2 regions of the Streptomyces telluris genome follow, and region 2 is predicted to be linked to the other one. Evidence: riboswitches for the same ligand, from Rfam matches in the RefSeq annotation. Region 2 holds a riboswitch; the other holds the start of a gene.
The links. Region 2 has a riboswitch for glycine ahead of gcvT (glycine cleavage system aminomethyltransferase GcvT). Riboswitches for the same ligand answer to the same signal wherever they lie in the genome.
Positions count from the first base shown of each region.

Region 1: another riboswitch for glycine. It lies ahead of gcvP (aminomethyl-transferring glycine dehydrogenase); the one in region 2 lies ahead of gcvT (glycine cleavage system aminomethyltransferase GcvT).

Region 1 is NZ_JANIID010000018.1:9,127-12,525, forward strand. Features, by position in the region: gene NQU55_RS19765 (DNA polymerase IV) at 6-1,553, shown strand; partial or broken gene NQU55_RS37135 (PRC-barrel domain-containing protein) at 1,670-1,867, opposite strand; glycine riboswitch at 1,955-2,065, shown strand; gene gcvP (aminomethyl-transferring glycine dehydrogenase) at 2,253-3,399, shown strand, end outside.
Region 2 is NZ_JANIID010000002.1:243,964-247,362, reverse strand. Features, by position in the region: gene gcvH (glycine cleavage system protein GcvH) at 1-240, opposite strand, end outside; gene gcvT (glycine cleavage system aminomethyltransferase GcvT) at 341-1,456, opposite strand; glycine riboswitch at 1,607-1,714, opposite strand; gene NQU55_RS03145 (AAA family ATPase) at 1,880-2,590, shown strand; gene NQU55_RS03140 (hypothetical protein) at 2,607-3,155, opposite strand.

The sequences.
Region 1 (3,399 bases), on a different contig from region 2:
GTGTCGTGAGAGGCGCGCCGACCATCCTGCATCTCGACATGGATGCTTTCTACGCTTCGGCCGAGCAGGCGGCCAAGCCCAGTCTGCGCGGGAAGCCCGTCGTGGTGGGCGGGATCGGCCCGCGCGGCGTGGTGGCCACCGCTTCCTACGAGGCCAGAGTCTTCGGCGTCCGCTCCGCGATGGCCACGGCCCAGGCCCGCAGGCTGTGCCCCAACGCCGCCTACCTCACCCCGCGGTTCTCGCTCTACCGCGAGATCAGCGAAGTGGTCATGGCCCTGCTCGGCGAGCTGTCGCCGCTGGTGGAGCCGCTGAGCCTCGACGAGGCGTTCGTGGATCTGGAGGCCGGGGGCGTCGAGCCCACGTCGGCGGCCGTGCGGGCCGTGGGGGAGCGTCTGCGGCGGGACATCCGCGCGGCCACGGGCCTCAGCGGCTCGGTGGGGCTCGCCGGCTCCAAGATGCTCGCGAAGATCGCCTCCGAGGAGGCCAAGCCCGACGGCCTGGTGCTCATCGAGCCGGGCACAGAGCTGGAGCTGCTGGGGCCCATGTCCGTGCGCGTCATTCCGGGCGTCGGCCCGGCCACCGCCGAGACGCTGCGCCGGGCCGGCATCGCGACCGTCGCCGAGACGGGCGAGGCGGGGGAGGCGGAGCTCGTGCGGCTCCTGGGCAAGGCCCACGGCGGGGGGCTGTACGCCCTGGCCACCGGGCACGACGACCGTCCCGTCGTCGCCGACAGGGACGCCAAGTCCGTCTCCGTGGAGGACACCTTCGAGGAGGACCTGACCGACCGGTCGCGGGTGCAGACGGAGATCTCCCGGCTCGCCGAGCGGTGCGTGCAGCGGCTGCGGGCGGCGGGCCGGTCCGGCCGGACGGTGGTCATCAAGGTGCGCAGCTACGACTTCTCGACGCTGACCCGCTCGGAGACGCTGCGCGGCCCGACGGACGACCCCGCCGTGGTCAAGGAGGCGGCGGCCCGGCTGATCGACGGCGTGGACACCACGGCGGGGGTCCGGCTGCTGGGCGTCGGGGTCAGCGGGCTCGCCGACTACACGCAGGAGGACCTCTTCGCGCAGGCCGCGAGCGAGGCGGCGGCGGTGGCGGCCGTGGCGGCCGCCACGGGCGCGGCGGAGGCCCCGCAGAGGCCGGGAGAGGCGCAGGGGGAGGCGGTGGGCGCGGAGGTGAAGCCGCGGCGCTGGCTGCCGGGGCTGGACGTGCGGCACGCCGAGTACGGGGCGGGGTGGGTGCAGGGGAGCGGTGTCGGCCGGGTCACCGTCCGTTTCGAACAGCCCTGGTCGGAGCCGGGCCGGGTACGGACCTTCGCGGTCGACGACCCCGCGCTGGAGCCGGCGGATCCGCTGCCGCTCGTACGTCAGGAGCCGGGGGCGGATCAGCTCGCCGATCCGCCGGAGGACGGGTCGGCGCCGCGGGGGGCGGCGGATCCCGGCCCCGGCCCGGATTCCCCGCCCCGTTCCGGCGGGGACGCCGTTCCCCGGACCGTTCCCGGTCCCGGGTCCGATCCCGCCACCCGCCCCGAGCCCGGGATGCCCAGCCGGTAGTGGTGGTAGAGCTGCAGTTCCTGTTCGGGGGAGAGGTGGCGGCCGACGCCGAAGTCGGGGGCTTCCTTGATCAGTGCCCGGTCGTACGCCGTGCGCAGGTTGTCTCCGGAGACCTCGCTGGTCGCCAGGGGGATGAAGGCGTCCCGCCGGAAGAAGCCGGTGCGTACGGCCGCCCACAGCGGCTCCCCCGTGGCGTCGTCGAGATAGACCTCGTCCACCGTGCCGATCTTCGCCCCGTCGCGGTCGAAGACCTTCCGTCCGATCAGGCTCCGGGGATCGATGTCGCTCTGCACGGTTCCTCCCTGTATCGGCACCTCCCCCCACGTAAAAACACAAAGCGAGAAGCGGCCACTCGGGAGATCCGGCGGGAAAGCCTCGCTGGTAGGCTGGCGAATGGCCGCAGAATCCGTGCGGGAGAGTCCTCCGGAAGCCCACCCCAGTGGGGCCGACGGAGGCGCCGAAGGAGCAAATCCTCCCCGGAATCTCTCAGGCACCCGTACCGCATGGACGAGGTCACTCTGGAAAGCAGGGCGGGCCCGGTCAGTCAAGCGCCGAAGCCCTTCCTCACCGACGGTGAAAGCCGGGCCGTGCGTTGCGGTCCGGTGAAGCTCTCAGGTTGAGATGACAGAGGGGGAGGCCGTCCGGGTACCCGCGCCGTGGTACCCCTCGCAGGTCGCAACGACCAGGAGGCCTCCGCAGATGACTGCCCACCGCATCGCCCTTTCCGACCTGGAGCGGGACACCCCGTTCGAGCGCCGCCACATAGGTCCCGACGGCGAGGCCCAGGCCAAGATGCTCGCCCAGGTCGGCTTCGGATCGCTGGACGAGCTCACTGCCGCCGCCGTGCCGGAAGTGATCAAGAGCGTGGGCGCCCTGGCCCTGCCGGAGGCCCGCAGCGAGGCCGAGGTCCTCGCCGAACTGCGGACGCTCGCCGACCGCAACCAGGTCCTCGCCCCGATGATCGGCCTCGGCTACCACGGCACGTTCACCCCGCCGGTGATCCTGCGCAACGTCATGGAGAACCCCGCCTGGTACACGGCCTACACGCCCTACCAGCCGGAGATCTCCCAGGGCCGCCTGGAGGCCCTGCTCAACTTCCAGACCGTCGTCGCCGACCTCACCGGGCTGCCCACCTCCGGCGCCTCCCTCCTGGACGAGGGCACCGCGGCCGCCGAGGCCATGGCCCTGTCCCGGCGCGTCGGCAAGGTCAAGAAGGGCGTCTTCCTCATCGACGCCGACACCCTGCCGCAGACGATCGCCGTGATCGAGACGCGCGCCGAGCCGACGGGCGTCGAGGTCGTCGTCGCCGACCTGAGCGCGGGCATCCCGGACGAGATCGCCGAGCGCGGTGTCTTCGGCGTCCTCCTGCAGTACCCCGGCGCCTCCGGCGCCGTGCGCGACCTGCGCCCGGCCATCGAGCGCGCCCACGAGCTCGGCGCGATCGTCACCGTCGCGGCCGACCTGCTCGCCCTGACCCTGCTGACCTCGCCCGGCGAGCTCGGCGCGGACATCGCCGTCGGCACCACCCAGCGCTTCGGCGTCCCGATGGGCTTCGGCGGCCCGCACGCCGGGTTCATGGCCGTGCGCGAGCAGTTCGCCCGCAGCCTCCCCGGCCGCCTCGTCGGCGTCTCCGTGGACGCCGACGGCAACAAGGCCTACCGCCTGGCCCTGCAGACCCGCGAGCAGCACATCCGCCGCGAGAAGGCCACCAGCAACATCTGCACCGCCCAGGTGCTCCTCGCCGTCATGGCCGGCATGTACGCCGTCTACCACGGCCCCGAGGGCCTGGCCGCCATCGGCCGCCGCACCCACCGCTACGCCGCGATCCTCGCCGAGGGCCTGCGCG
Region 2 (3,399 bases):
CGCGGTGACCTCGCCGGTCACCGGGGAGTACAGGTCGCTGACCGACTTGGTCGACTCCAGCTCGCCGCAGGTCTCGCCCGCGGTGACGGTGTCACCGACGGCCGGGAGCTGGGCGTAGACGACGTCACCGAGCGCATTGGCGGCGAACTCGGTGATGCCGACCGTGGCCACGCCGTCCGCGTCGACGGCCGACAGCCACTCGTGCTCCTTGCTGTAGCGCAGCTGCTGGGGGTTGCTCATGGCTAGATTCTCCTGGATGCGCGTGAGTGCTTGTGCAACGGGTCTTGACAGAGGGAGATGAGAGAGGGCAGGGAAGCGCCCGGGCGAGCCGCGGGGAAGATCAACGCTGCCGCTTGTAGAAGGGCAGGGCCACGACCTCGTAGGCCTCGTGGCTGCCGCGGATGTCCACGCCCACGCCCTGCGTGCCGGGGGCGGCGTGCGCCGCGTCCACGTAGGCGATGGCGATCGGCTTGCCGAGCGTGGGGGAGGGGGCGCCGGAGGTGACCTCGCCGACGACCTCGCCGCCGGCCACCACCGGGAAGCCGGCGCGCGGCACGCGGCGGCCCTCGGCGATCAGGCCGACCAGCTTGCGCGGCGGCTGCGCCTCGGCGCGCTCCGCGGCCGCCTGCAGCGCGGCGCGGCCCACGAAGTCGCCCTCCTTCTCGAACTTCACAACCCGGCCCAGGCCCGCGTCGAACGGGGTGGTCGCGGTCGTCAGCTCGTGCCCGTACAGCGGCATGCCCGCCTCCAGGCGCAGCGTGTCGCGGCAGGAGAGGCCGCAGGGGACGAGGCCGGCGTCCGCGCCCGCCTCGGTGAGGGCCTGCCACAGCTTCACGGCGTCGCCCGGGGCGACGAACAGCTCGAAGCCGTCCTCGCCGGTGTAGCCGGTGCGGGCGATCAGGGCAGGGACGCCCGCGACGGTGCCCGGCAGGCCCGCGTAGTACTTCAGGCCGTCCAGGTCGGCGTCCGTCAGGGACTTCAGGATGGCCGGCGAGGCCGGGCCCTGGACGGCGAGGAGGGCGTAGGCGTCGCGGTCGTCGCGGACGGCCGCGTCGAAGCCGGCGGCGCGCTCGGTCAGCGCGTCCAGCACGGTCTGCGCGTTGGAGGCGTTGGCGACGACCATGTACTCCGCGTCGGCGAGGCGGTAGACGATCAGGTCGTCGAGGATGCCGCCGTCCTCGCGGCAGATCATCGTGTAGCGGGCGCGGCCGACGGCGACGCTCCCTATGTTGCCCACGAGGGCGAAGTCCAGCAGGGCTGCGGCCTGCGGGCCGGTCACGGTGATCTCACCCATGTGCGAGAGGTCGAACAGACCGGCGCGGGTGCGGACCGCGACGTGCTCGTCGCGCTCGCTGCCGTAGCGCAGCGGCATGTCCCAGCCCGCGAAGTCGGTCATGGTCGCGCCGAGCTCGCGGTGCAGGGCGTCGAGGGCTGTGCGGCGAGGGGTGTCGGTCATGGTGTGGGCTCCCGGACATGGCAGTGAGGACGTCCTCCCCATCTGTCATCGGAACCTGAGAGGTTCACCGGGAGCCGCCGCGACACGCGGGGGGTCCGGCTTGCACCTTGGGTGGAGCCGCGCACGGTGCGGCCCGCTTTTCAGATCTGCCTCGTCCGCGCGGTACGGGGCCTGAGAGATTCAAGGGAGGAACTTGCTCCTTCGGCGCCCAGCGCACACGGCGTGGCGTGCAGCCTGGGACTCTCCCGCGCGGATTCGAGCGGCCGGTATGCAGTTGGATACGCAGTTGGCGCGCACATCATTGCACGTACGGGCGCGTTACGGACTGCCTGGCGGCCCCCGAATTCGATTACCTTTCTTTTACGTTCTGTGGGTAGGGGGCGGTGACGGGCGGTGACCGGGCCCGGGGGAGGGGCGGAACGGATGGGAACAGCACCGACGGCAGGGACGGCCGGGCCCGCGCGGGCGCACGGCGCGGCCGCGGCGGACGGCGGCGCGGCGCGGCCCCGGGCGGGGGTCCTCGACCTGCGCTCCGGAGCGGGCCGCGGGGAGCTGCGCTTCCCCGCGGGGGACGTGCTGATCGTCTCCGGGCTGCCCGGGAGCGGGAAGTCCACGCTCATCCGGCGGGCCGTGTCCGTGCTGGACGCGCAGGACGGCGTCGTCTGGTGCGTCGACTCCCAGGACACCCGGGAGCGCCTGGAGCGGCACGCACCCGGCTGGCTGCCGTACGCGATCTACCGGCCCTTCGCCCGGCTCGCGCACTACGCGGCGCTGCGCCGCGCCCTGCGCTCCACCGCGAGCGCCGTCGTGCACGACTGCGGGCAGCGCGGCTGGGTCCGCCGCTGGGTCGCGCGTGACGCACGGCGCCGGGGTGGCGCGGCCCACCTGCTCCTCCTCGACGTGCCGCCGGGCACCGCGCTGGCCGGCCAGGCGGCGCGGGGCCGCGGCGTCTCGCCGTACGCCTTCCGCCGGCACCGGCGGGCGATGGCCCGGCTGCTCGCGTCGGTGTCGCAGCCGCCGGTCCCGGACCCGCTGCTCACGGACCGCCCGGGGCGCCTGCCGGCCGGGGTCGCCTCGGTGGTCCTGCTGGACCGCGGGGCGGTGGACGCGCTGCGGAGGATCACCTTCGAGTAGGCGGGCCCGGCGCCGCCTACAGCGGCAGGGGCGCCGGCAGGGTCGAGCCGTCTTCCGTCAGGGGGAGTTTCGCCAGGAGGTCCTTCACGACGGCGAGGGCCTCCGTGATCGCCGACTGGACGCCTTCCGCGTCGTTCTTCGTGGCCGCGCCGATCAGCTTCTCGATCGCCTTCTGCAGCTTCTTCAGCAGGTCGTGGACGTCGTCCGGCGGAGCCACCGCCGGGCGCCCCGAGGAGGGCGGGGACTTCCGCAGGGAGTCCGCGAGCCGGTTCGCCGACGACCGCAGCCGCTGCTGCATCTCCTTGAGCGCGTCGGCGTCCGGCGTCCTGGACTGCGCCTCCTTGCCGATCCGGGAGACCAGCGTGAGCGCCTCCCCCAGCTGCCCCACCGCGTCGAGCTGCTGGTGCACGCCGGGCGCGGACTTCGTTCCGGTGGCCGGGAGCACGACGGACATGTCGGGGTCCGGTGCGTTCACGGCGGCCAGGGAGGGGCCCGCGACGCCGACGGCCACGGAGCCGCAGGCGGCGACGGCTATCGCCGAGGCGGCGAATTTGTTGACACGCATGCTGGGGGTTCCCTTCGGTGCGAGGACCCGGCCGGCCGGCGGGGCGGCGGAGCCGGTGGCGCTGCAGGGCAGCTGCCCGATCACCGTGTGACCTGCGGTGTCCCTGTGCAACCCGGTGGCTGCGGCCAGTGCTGTGACGGAAGGGGACGGACTCCCGTACGGCCCGCCCTGACCTGGGACATCACCGGCGATTTCGGCAGCCGGGAGGAGCCTGCGGGGGTACAGCCGTTAGGGTGCATGTGCG